2 regions of the Brevibacillus nitrificans genome follow, and region 2 is predicted to be linked to the other one. Evidence: riboswitches for the same ligand, from Rfam matches in the RefSeq annotation. Region 2 holds a riboswitch; the other holds the start of a gene.
What was found. A riboswitch is a leader RNA that binds a small molecule or an ion and turns the genes downstream of it on or off. The one in region 2 is predicted to bind FMN.
Positions count from the first base shown of each region.

Region 1: another riboswitch for FMN. It lies ahead of EDM59_RS18035 (ECF transporter S component); the one in region 2 lies ahead of ribD (bifunctional diaminohydroxyphosphoribosylaminopyrimidine deaminase/5-amino-6-(5-phosphoribosylamino)uracil reductase RibD).

Region 1 covers NZ_RHHU01000011.1:12,065-16,600, reverse strand. The annotation lists gene EDM59_RS18050 (ABC transporter ATP-binding protein) at 1-545, shown strand, start outside; gene EDM59_RS18045 (ABC transporter permease) at 538-1,332, shown strand; gene EDM59_RS18040 (ABC transporter permease) at 1,338-2,135, shown strand; FMN riboswitch at 2,257-2,411, shown strand; gene EDM59_RS18035 (ECF transporter S component) at 2,655-3,260, shown strand; gene proS (proline--tRNA ligase) at 3,587-4,536, shown strand, end outside.
Region 2 covers NZ_RHHU01000005.1:81,836-86,371, forward strand. The annotation lists gene EDM59_RS10435 (bifunctional 3,4-dihydroxy-2-butanone-4-phosphate synthase/GTP cyclohydrolase II) at 1-608, opposite strand, end outside; gene EDM59_RS10440 (riboflavin synthase) at 625-1,281, opposite strand; gene ribD (bifunctional diaminohydroxyphosphoribosylaminopyrimidine deaminase/5-amino-6-(5-phosphoribosylamino)uracil reductase RibD) at 1,301-2,407, opposite strand; FMN riboswitch at 2,540-2,667, opposite strand; FMN riboswitch at 2,813-2,961, opposite strand; gene EDM59_RS10450 (HAD family hydrolase) at 3,044-3,700, opposite strand; gene catA (type A chloramphenicol O-acetyltransferase) at 3,852-4,511, shown strand.

The sequences.
Region 1 (4,536 bases), on a different contig from region 2:
GCCTGGGGCAGCGGATGCGCTGTGAGGTAGCAGCATCGTTGATCCACAAGCCACGCTTGCTGTTTCTCGATGAGCCTACGGTCGGGCTGGACGTTCTGGTCAAACAAAAGATCCGCGAGTTTCTGCGCAATTTGAATGAGACGGAAAATATGACCATTTTGCTGACGACACATGACGTGTCCGATATTGAGGCGCTCTGCAAGCGAGTGCTGGTCATGGATAAAGGCAAGCTGATTTTCGACGGACTGCTCAGTGATTTGAAAGAGCGCTGGGGAAATGGGACAGAGGTATCCTTCCAGATGAAAAAGCGCACCAAGGCTTCCGAGCTGCGAAACGTTTTGGGGGATATGCCCTGTACGATCGAACAAATCAACGATTATTCGCTGCGGGTGCAGGTGCCGCGCAGTCAGGAAATGCTGCCGTTCGTTTTGTCCACGGTCATGGCATCGTTTGATGTGAGTGACGTGAAGATCATGGAGACCAGCACAGAGGACATCGTGCGCAACATTTACCGGACGGACGGCGAGGTAGCGAATCATGCATAAGCTTTACATGGAACTGATTCGCATGCGCTTTTTAACCATGCTGGCCTACCGGGTCAACTACTACAGTGGCATCATCATTTACGCCATCAACATCGGGGCGTATTACTTTTTGTGGGGAGCCATTTACGGTGGACAGCAGCAGCTGGGAGGGCTGTCTGTAGCGCAGATGACCTCTTACGTGGCGATCGCCTGGATGTCCCGGGCCTTTTATTTCAACAACATCGATATGGAAATCGCCCAAGACGTGCGGGAAGGGAAAGTTGCGATCGAAATGATCCGGCCGTACAACTACCTTTCCGTGAAAACGGCACAGGCATTTGGCGAAGGGATCTTCCGCTTTTTGTTTTTTGCGGGACCGGGCATCTTTTTGATCAGCCTGATCATTCCGTTCCACTTCCCAGCGACCGCTCAGGGCTGGGGACTTTATCTGCTCAGCTTGCTGTTCGCCTTTCTGATCAATACGCAGGTGAACCTGCTGACAGGGCTTCTGACGTTTTTCATGTTCCGCAATGACGGGATGATTCGTGCAAAACGGGTCATTGTTGACCTGATGTCTGGTTTGGTGCTGCCGATCAGCTTCTTTCCAGGATGGGCGCAAACGCTGATGGGCTTTTTGCCTTTCCAAGCGATCAACTACTATCCCAGCCTCATTTTCACTGGTGCGACCTCGGCCGCGAGAGCATGGCAGCTGATTGGATTTCAAGTGATCTGGATGGTTGTGATTTTGATCCCGATCCTGATCTTGTGGCGCATGGCTCGCAGCCGGCTCGTCGTACAGGGAGGGTAGAGATCATGCAAAATGCAAAACACATCTACCGTATTTTCGCGGATTACTTAAGCCAGTATTTCAAGACCCGGCTTGCGTATCGCGCAGACTTTTTAGGCGATCTGGCATCGAATCTGATCTCCGAATTGATCAACCTCGTGTTCATTATCGTCGTGTTCCAGCACGTTCCGCTCATGGGTGGCTGGTCACGCGATGAGATCATCTTTATCTACGGATTTTTCCTGGTGCCGTATGCGCTGTTTTCCATCTTCTTCGGATTCTGGGATTTCAACGAGCGCTACATTATCCGCGGAGAGATGGACCGGATTTTGACGAGACCTGTGCACAATCTGGCGCAAGTATGTCTGGAGTCCATCGCACCTGACAGGATTTTCGGGGTGATTTCCGGTCTGATCATCATGGGATACGCAACGATTCAGCTGAAGCTCGATTTTTACTGGTACGATCCTATTATCTTTATCGTGCTATCCGTCAGCGGAGCGTTGATCTATGGCGGGATCTACACAGCCGTTTCTGCAATCAGCTTTTTCTCCGACTCCCGGACGGGGATTTCTCCGATGATTTACAACATCCAGCAGTACGGGCGCTATCCGGTAGACGTTTACAACAAGATCATTCGGTTTGTGCTGACGTACATCTTGCCGTTTGCTTTTGTCGGTATTTATCCCGCCGCCTACTTTTTGCGAAAAGAGACGTGGTACACCTATGCGGCCATGACTCCGGTGGTGGCTGTCATTTTCTTTGGCATCGGGCTTGTGGTCTGGAATATTGGAGTGAGCAAGTATAGAGGAGCGGGTTCCTAGCCCGTTCTTTCTTTATTGTTTGTAATTCCTACAAAAAACATCGGAAAAATGCTGAAATCGCATTTTCAACTATTGTCAAATAAAAAATCAGCTGTATAATATGCTGTATACAACAACAAACACATTCCTTCGGGGCAGGGTGAAATTCCCGACCGGCGGTGATCATGCGAAGCTGCATGTAAGCCCGCGAGCCTCCCGAGCTGATACACAGCAGGGAGTGCAGGATCTGGTGTGATTCCAGAGCCGACAGTACAGTCTGGATGGGAGAAGGATGACGACAGTACGTTACCACACGTGCTTGTTTCCCTGTGCAAACGGGATAAGGGGCGATTGATTTTTCGCAGCCCTTCTGTTTCTCGTACTTATTTTTGCATCAGGAATTGTCATGCGCCTGCAAAAAGCCCTGAGGATCTTTCTTTCCTCGGGGCTTGTTTTCGTTTGCACAAGGTTCAGGATGTGTGGGTTCACGATCACTGTTGCCATTCCTCAAGAAGGAGAAAAAATGAGGAGATGGTACACATGAAAGAAACAGCATTACACTCTACGAGGTCAACCCAAAAGCTGGTGACGATCCCCATGCTGGCGGCCGTTGCCTTCATCCTGCAGTATCTGGAATTTCCCATTCCGCTGATGCCGAGCTTTCTGAAGCTGGATTTCAGTACTTTGCCTGCTTTGATTGGCGGACTCATGTACGGTCCGGTGGCTGGGATCATCGTGGAAGTTTTGAAAAATGCGCTGCACATGCTGTTTAAAAATACGGACGGCCTCTTGATCGGGGAGCTTGCCAACGTCGTAGCAGGTGCCAGCTTTATCCTCGTAGCGGTATCCATGCAGCGACTGGGCCAAGGAAAAAAAGGATTTTTGCTGGGGCTTGCTCTGGGGACTTTGCTGATGAGCGCAGTGATGGCTGTAGCCAATGCCTTCTTCCTGCTCCCTGCCTACGCGGCTCTGTATCAAATGCCAATGGAAACGCTGCTGTCTACCTTTGGAGCTACGAGCGTATGGTCGCTTGTCCTGTACGGAATCGTTCCTTTCAACATTTTCAAAGGCGCGATGCTCTCGCTGGTCGCTTATCCGGTATACGTCAAGCTAGGCAGTCGTTTGAATCCGCGTGCCACAAATTGACAATCAGGCGATGACTTGCTAAGATAGGTAACTAATAAAGTTTTAACGAATAAAGGCTATGAAAGGACCCGCAGTACCTCGCTACGTCCCAGAGAGTCGGCCCTAGTCTGGAAGGTCGATACGAAGGCAGAACTGCACCCCATCCTGAAGCCGCTGGCGATGAGCTGTGCCGGATGCCCCGCCGTTATCGGGACTTTGAGTGGACGCAGCTTTATGCTGTGTCAATCAGGGTGGTACCGCGGATGTTTGATCCTCCGTCCCTATGTGGGATGGGGGATTTTTTGCATTTCATTCGCGTTCATTTAAGAAAAAGGAGCTGTAGAAGGATGAAAGAGGAAAAGGCATTTGTGAAGGAAATTACGCCACAATCGGAGGACTTCTCACGCTGGTACATCGACACGATCAAAAAAGCGGACCTGATGGATTACACGCCCGTTCGCGGATGTATCGTGTTCAAGCCGGAAGGGTTTGAGCTGTGGGAACGGATTCAGGAAGCAATGAACAAGCGCTTCAAGGAAACCGGACACCGAAACGCTTATTTCCCCATGCTGATTCCTGAGTCCTTCATGCAAAAAGAAAAAGAGCATATCGAGGGCTTCAATCCAGAGCTGCCATGGGTGACGGAAGCAGGCGGTGAACCTTTGGAGGAAAGACTGGCACTGCGTCCAACTTCCGAGACGATCATCGGCCATATGTACAGCCAGTGGATCCAGAGCTATCGTGATCTGCCTGTCCTGATCAATCAGTGGGCAAACGTCTTCCGTTGGGAAAAGCGAACCATGCCGTTTTTGCGTACCTCCGAGTTTCTCTGGCAGGAAGGGCATACGGCTCATGCGACTGAAGAGGAAGCGCGCGAAGAGACCATGCAAATGCTGGAGATCTATCGCGAAGTCGTGGAGCAGGAGCTGGCGATCCCCGTGTGGAAAGGGCAAAAAACTCCAAGTGAGCGCTTCGCTGGTGCGGTTGATACGTACTCCATCGAAGCGATGATGAAGGACGGCAAAGCGGTGCAGGCTGGCACTTCGCACTACTTGGGCGACAATTTTGCGCGCGGCTTTGAAATCAAGTTCCTCGATCGTGACAATACGTTTAAATACGTCCATACGACGTCATGGGGCAGCTCGACTCGCCTGATCGGCTCGATGATCATGGTGCACGGGGATGACCGCGGTTTGTCCTTGCCGCCAAGAATGGCACCAACGCAAGTGATTATGATCCCGGTCGGACCGATGAAGCTGCGGGAGAAAGTGATGGAGGCGTTTGATCCGCTCTTCGA
Region 2 (4,536 bases):
CGTTTTTCCTTGCCCATCCGGTAGCGAATCAGCTCGGCAATCGTAATCAGCTTGAGGTCGAAACGACGTGCAATCTCCTCCAGCTGAGGCAGACGCGCCATGGACCCATCTTCGTTCATGATTTCGCAGATCACACCTGCTGGTGCCGCTCCAGCCAAATGCGCCAGATCTACAGCCGCTTCGGTGTGTCCCGCTCTGCGCAGCACACCGCCCGGCTTGGCGATCAACGGAAAAATATGTCCAGGGCGTCGGAAATCCTCCGCTGTCCGGTGCTCCTCCAGCATGGCCAGCACTGTCTGCGAACGCTCATGTGCCGAAATGCCTGTATGGGTGCTTCGTTCATCGATGGACACCGTAAATGCGGTACCCTGCTTGTCGGTATTGGACTCGACCATCGGCTTTAGGTCCAGTTGGGCGGCCCGCTCCTCGGTCACCGGGACGCAGACCAGACCACGTCCGTGCGTAACCATGAAGTTGATCATTTCCGGTGTCGCTTTCTCTGCCAGGCAGACAAAATCGCCCTCGTTTTCACGGTCCTCGTCGTCAACCACAATCACGGCTTTGCCTTGGCGCAAGTCTTTGAGTGCTGCTTCTATCGTGTCAAACATCGTTTTCCCTCCTCGTTTAGGCAAATCCATTTTCCTGCAAAAAGGCCAGACTCAGACGCGATGGCTCCTTTTTGTCCTGCTGCACGTGTCCTCCCAAGAGGCGTTCTACGTACTTGCCGATGACATCTGTCTCCAGATTTACCTGATCTCCTGCGCGGCGATCCTGCAGGCTCGTCTCTGCCAGCGTGTGGGGAATGATCGAGACGGAAAAGCTGTTCTCTTCCACAGCTACCACCGTCAGGCTGATGCCATCGACACAGATGGAACCACGCGGAATGATGTATTTTAAAAGGCTCGGACCCGCTTCAATCCGAAACAAAACAGCATTGGCATGAGGCTGGCGAGACAGAATCGTTCCCGTCCCATCGACGTGCCCCGAAACAATGTGTCCGCCAAAGCGATCTCCCAGCCGCATCGCTCTCTCCAGATTGACTCGATGTCCCTGTCTCAGCTTGCGCAGGCTCGTCTTGTTCAACGTCTCAGGCATGACATCCACGGTGAAATGACGAGCCGTATAGGAGGTGACGGTGAGACAAATACCGTTGACGGCGATGCTGTCCCCTATTTGTACGCCTTCGAGCACGCGCTCTGCAGAAATGACGAGCTGGCTCGCCTCGGCGCTGCCAGTCATAGCTTCCAGCACGCCCACTTCTTCTACCAATCCCGTAAACATGGGCTCCCTCCCTTTTGCGTTATTCGTGCGGCTCCCACTGAGGGTAGCCGACGATCCGAATATCCTGCTCGCTCACTTGCTCGATGGAGGTGTTCGTCAGCGTAACGGCTTTATCCATCGTCGCAAAGCCTACCCCTCCGTACGATGTAGGGGAAAGCGAGCCTCCCACCAGCTTCAAGGAAATGTAGCTGATGATCTTTTGAATCGCCATCGCTTGCAAAAACGAGCCATTTACTTCTGCGCCGCCTTCGACCAAAAGCGAGGTGATCCCCCTCTCTCCCAGCTCTCTTAGGACATCTGTCACCCGGAGCGGAGCATCCAGTACGATCACCGTTACTCCTTTCGCCTCGAGCTCCATCCGTTTTTCCACGGGTGCCGCTGGCGTGGTAAAGATCCATGTCGGTGCCAAATGGTCAGCTACGACGCGTGCCGTCAAAGGTGTACGCAGCTCACTGTCGAGAATGATGCGCACAGGCTGCCGTCCGTACCTCTCACCGCCAACGCGTGCCGTCAGCTCCGGGTCATCCGCCAATAGCGTTCCCACCCCGACCAAAATAGCGTCATGAGTTCTGCGCAGCTCATGCACCTCACTGCGGGCCGCTTCCCCCGTTATCCAACGGCTGTGTCCCGTCGCCGTCGCCATTTTTCCATCCAGTGTACTCGCTGTCTTGACGGTTACAAATGGCTGCCTGGTTCGGATGTAATGAAAAAAGACTTCATTTAGCACAGTCGCTTCTATCTCGCAAACCCCAACGATGACTTCCACACCGGCGTCCTGCAGCAGACGAATTCCTTTTCCCGCAACCAGCGGGTTCGGATCGAGCACGGCTACGACTGCCCGCGATATCCCTGCTGCCACGACTGCTTCTGCGCAAGGCGGTGTTTTTCCGTGATGACTGCAAGGCTCCAGCGTCACATACAAGGTCGCCCCTTTTGCCTTCTCCCCCGCCATTCGCAGGGCATGCACCTCCGCATGAGGCTCCCCTGCCTTCAGATGAGCGCCCATACCAACGACTTGCCCATTCTGGACGATGACCGCTCCGACCAGGGGATTGGGACTTGTCTGCCCTTTTGCCGATCGCGCCAGCTCCAGCGCCATTGCCATGAAGCGTTCGTCTTGTCCCATTTCTCTCTCCTCTTTTTTGTAGATTCCAGCCATTCTTCACAAAACAAAAAGCCCTCGAAACATTCGTTTCAGGGCATAGGGAAAGAAGCCTTCCTGCATTCGTTTTTCAAAAAACAAACGAAGGAGAGCACTTCGCATCTTCTCCCATCCGGACTGTACCGTCGGCTCTGGATTTTCACCAGATCAGTCGCTTTCATACACGTCAGCGAGTCGCGGGCTTTACCGCCGGTCGGGAATTACACCCTACCCTGAAGATTGCTTCGTATTCCATTAGGTTGTGCTGCAGGACCCTTCTTCCCTCCTTTTGTACAAATAAAAATGCCCGTGAGTTTTCGTCTCAGGGCATCGAGAAAAAAGCCTCATCGGAACCGTTTTTTTGCGAAAAAACAGCTGCGAGGCTATTCCAAATACCTTCTCCCATCCGGACTTTACCGTCGGCCTTGGATTTGCACCAAGTCAGTCGCTGCCCCAAAAAGCAGACAGCGAGTCGCGGGCTCAGACGTGCGTTCGTCATTACCGCCGGTCGGGAATTGCACCCTACCCTGAAGGCTGGTATTCAGTTGCGTCAAGTATAACACACTTTCGGACAAGACCGAAGCCTTTCTGTGTAAAAAGTGTATTTTCCGCTAGGAATAACTAGAAATGGTTTAACAGCTCTCGCAGGCTTTTGACCGTCGCCACCGGGTTTACCCCCCGCTGCTCCATTTCACCCGGCTTTCCCTGGTAGGATAAAAAACGGATCCCCGCATCCTGCGCAGCTTTTCCATCGATCCAGGAATCGCCGATCATCACCCATGCCTCGAGCGGCCATTGCGGCTGCTGGCGCAAAATATAGTGAACGCCGGACGGAGATGGCTTTAGCTGTGTCATCTGCTCCCGGGCCACAATCTCTGTGAAATAATCAGAAATCCCTGTTTCCTCCAGCGCTTCTTGTGCGGCGGCATAAGCGTTGTTCGTCAGAATGTAGAGCTGGTACCGATCACGGAGCTCATCCAGCACTTCTCGCGCCTGCTCCTCCAGTACAGCCCCATGCATCCCATCCTTTTCCACCGCTGTGACTGCTGCCCACATCTCGTCCTCCAGCTCTTGCGTCATGAGGGAAGACTGCCTGCCGATCTCGATCAGCTGCGAAGCCGTATGATTCTGCAGGTCCAGATCTGGCCCGCAGCAGCCGTGCATGAGCAGCAGCTGATAAATTGCCCGCTTCATCTCTGCAAAGTTAATGTTCGACTTCAGCAAGGTGTTATCCATATCAAAAATAATGCCTTTTTCAAATAGGTGGGTCATGCTCATCGGTTCCTCCTCGTCCGTTTCACTAGCTTTCTCTCATAGTAACGGGAAATGTGTTTTTGGAACACCCTTATGCGATATACTTCATGTAGAGTATTCCTACTCGAAATCTCACAAGGACTGTGATGAGGATATGGTTTAGGAGGGCTCACGCATGCATTTCAAACAAATAGACCTGAACAGCTGGGACAGAAAGCCGTATTTCGAGCACTACATGAACCATGTCAGATGCACCTACAGCATGACGGCCAACCTGGACATCACAAAGCTGCTTCCCGTGCTCAGGCACAATGGATTCAAGCTTTACCCAGCGCTCATTCACATGCTCACGACGGTCGTAAACCGCCATGTCGAGTTTCGCATGAGCTATGGTTTGGATGGAAAGGTAGGGTATTGGGAGAGCATGTCTCCCAGCTATACCATTTTCCACGAAGAGGACAAATCGTTTAGCAGCATCTGGACAGATTATCACAAAGACTTTTCCCAGTTCTACCAGCACGTTCTCGCAGATCTGGAGGAATACGGCGGGATCAAGAAATTTACTCCCAAGCCAAACGAGCCTGCCAACACGTTTCCCATCTCCTGCATACCGTGGGTCAGCTTCACTGGCTTTAACCTGAACATCTACAACGAGGCTGCCTACCTTTCTCCTATCTTTACGATCGGAAAATACTTCAGGCAGGCCGACAGCATCTCGCTGCCGCTTGCCATCCAAATGCATCACGCCGTATGTGACGGGTATCATGCTAGCATGCTTGTACAGCAGATGCAGGAATTAGCGGATGATTGCTCCACGTGGATTCCCATAAAGTAAAAAAGAAAACAGCGACAGCACCGGA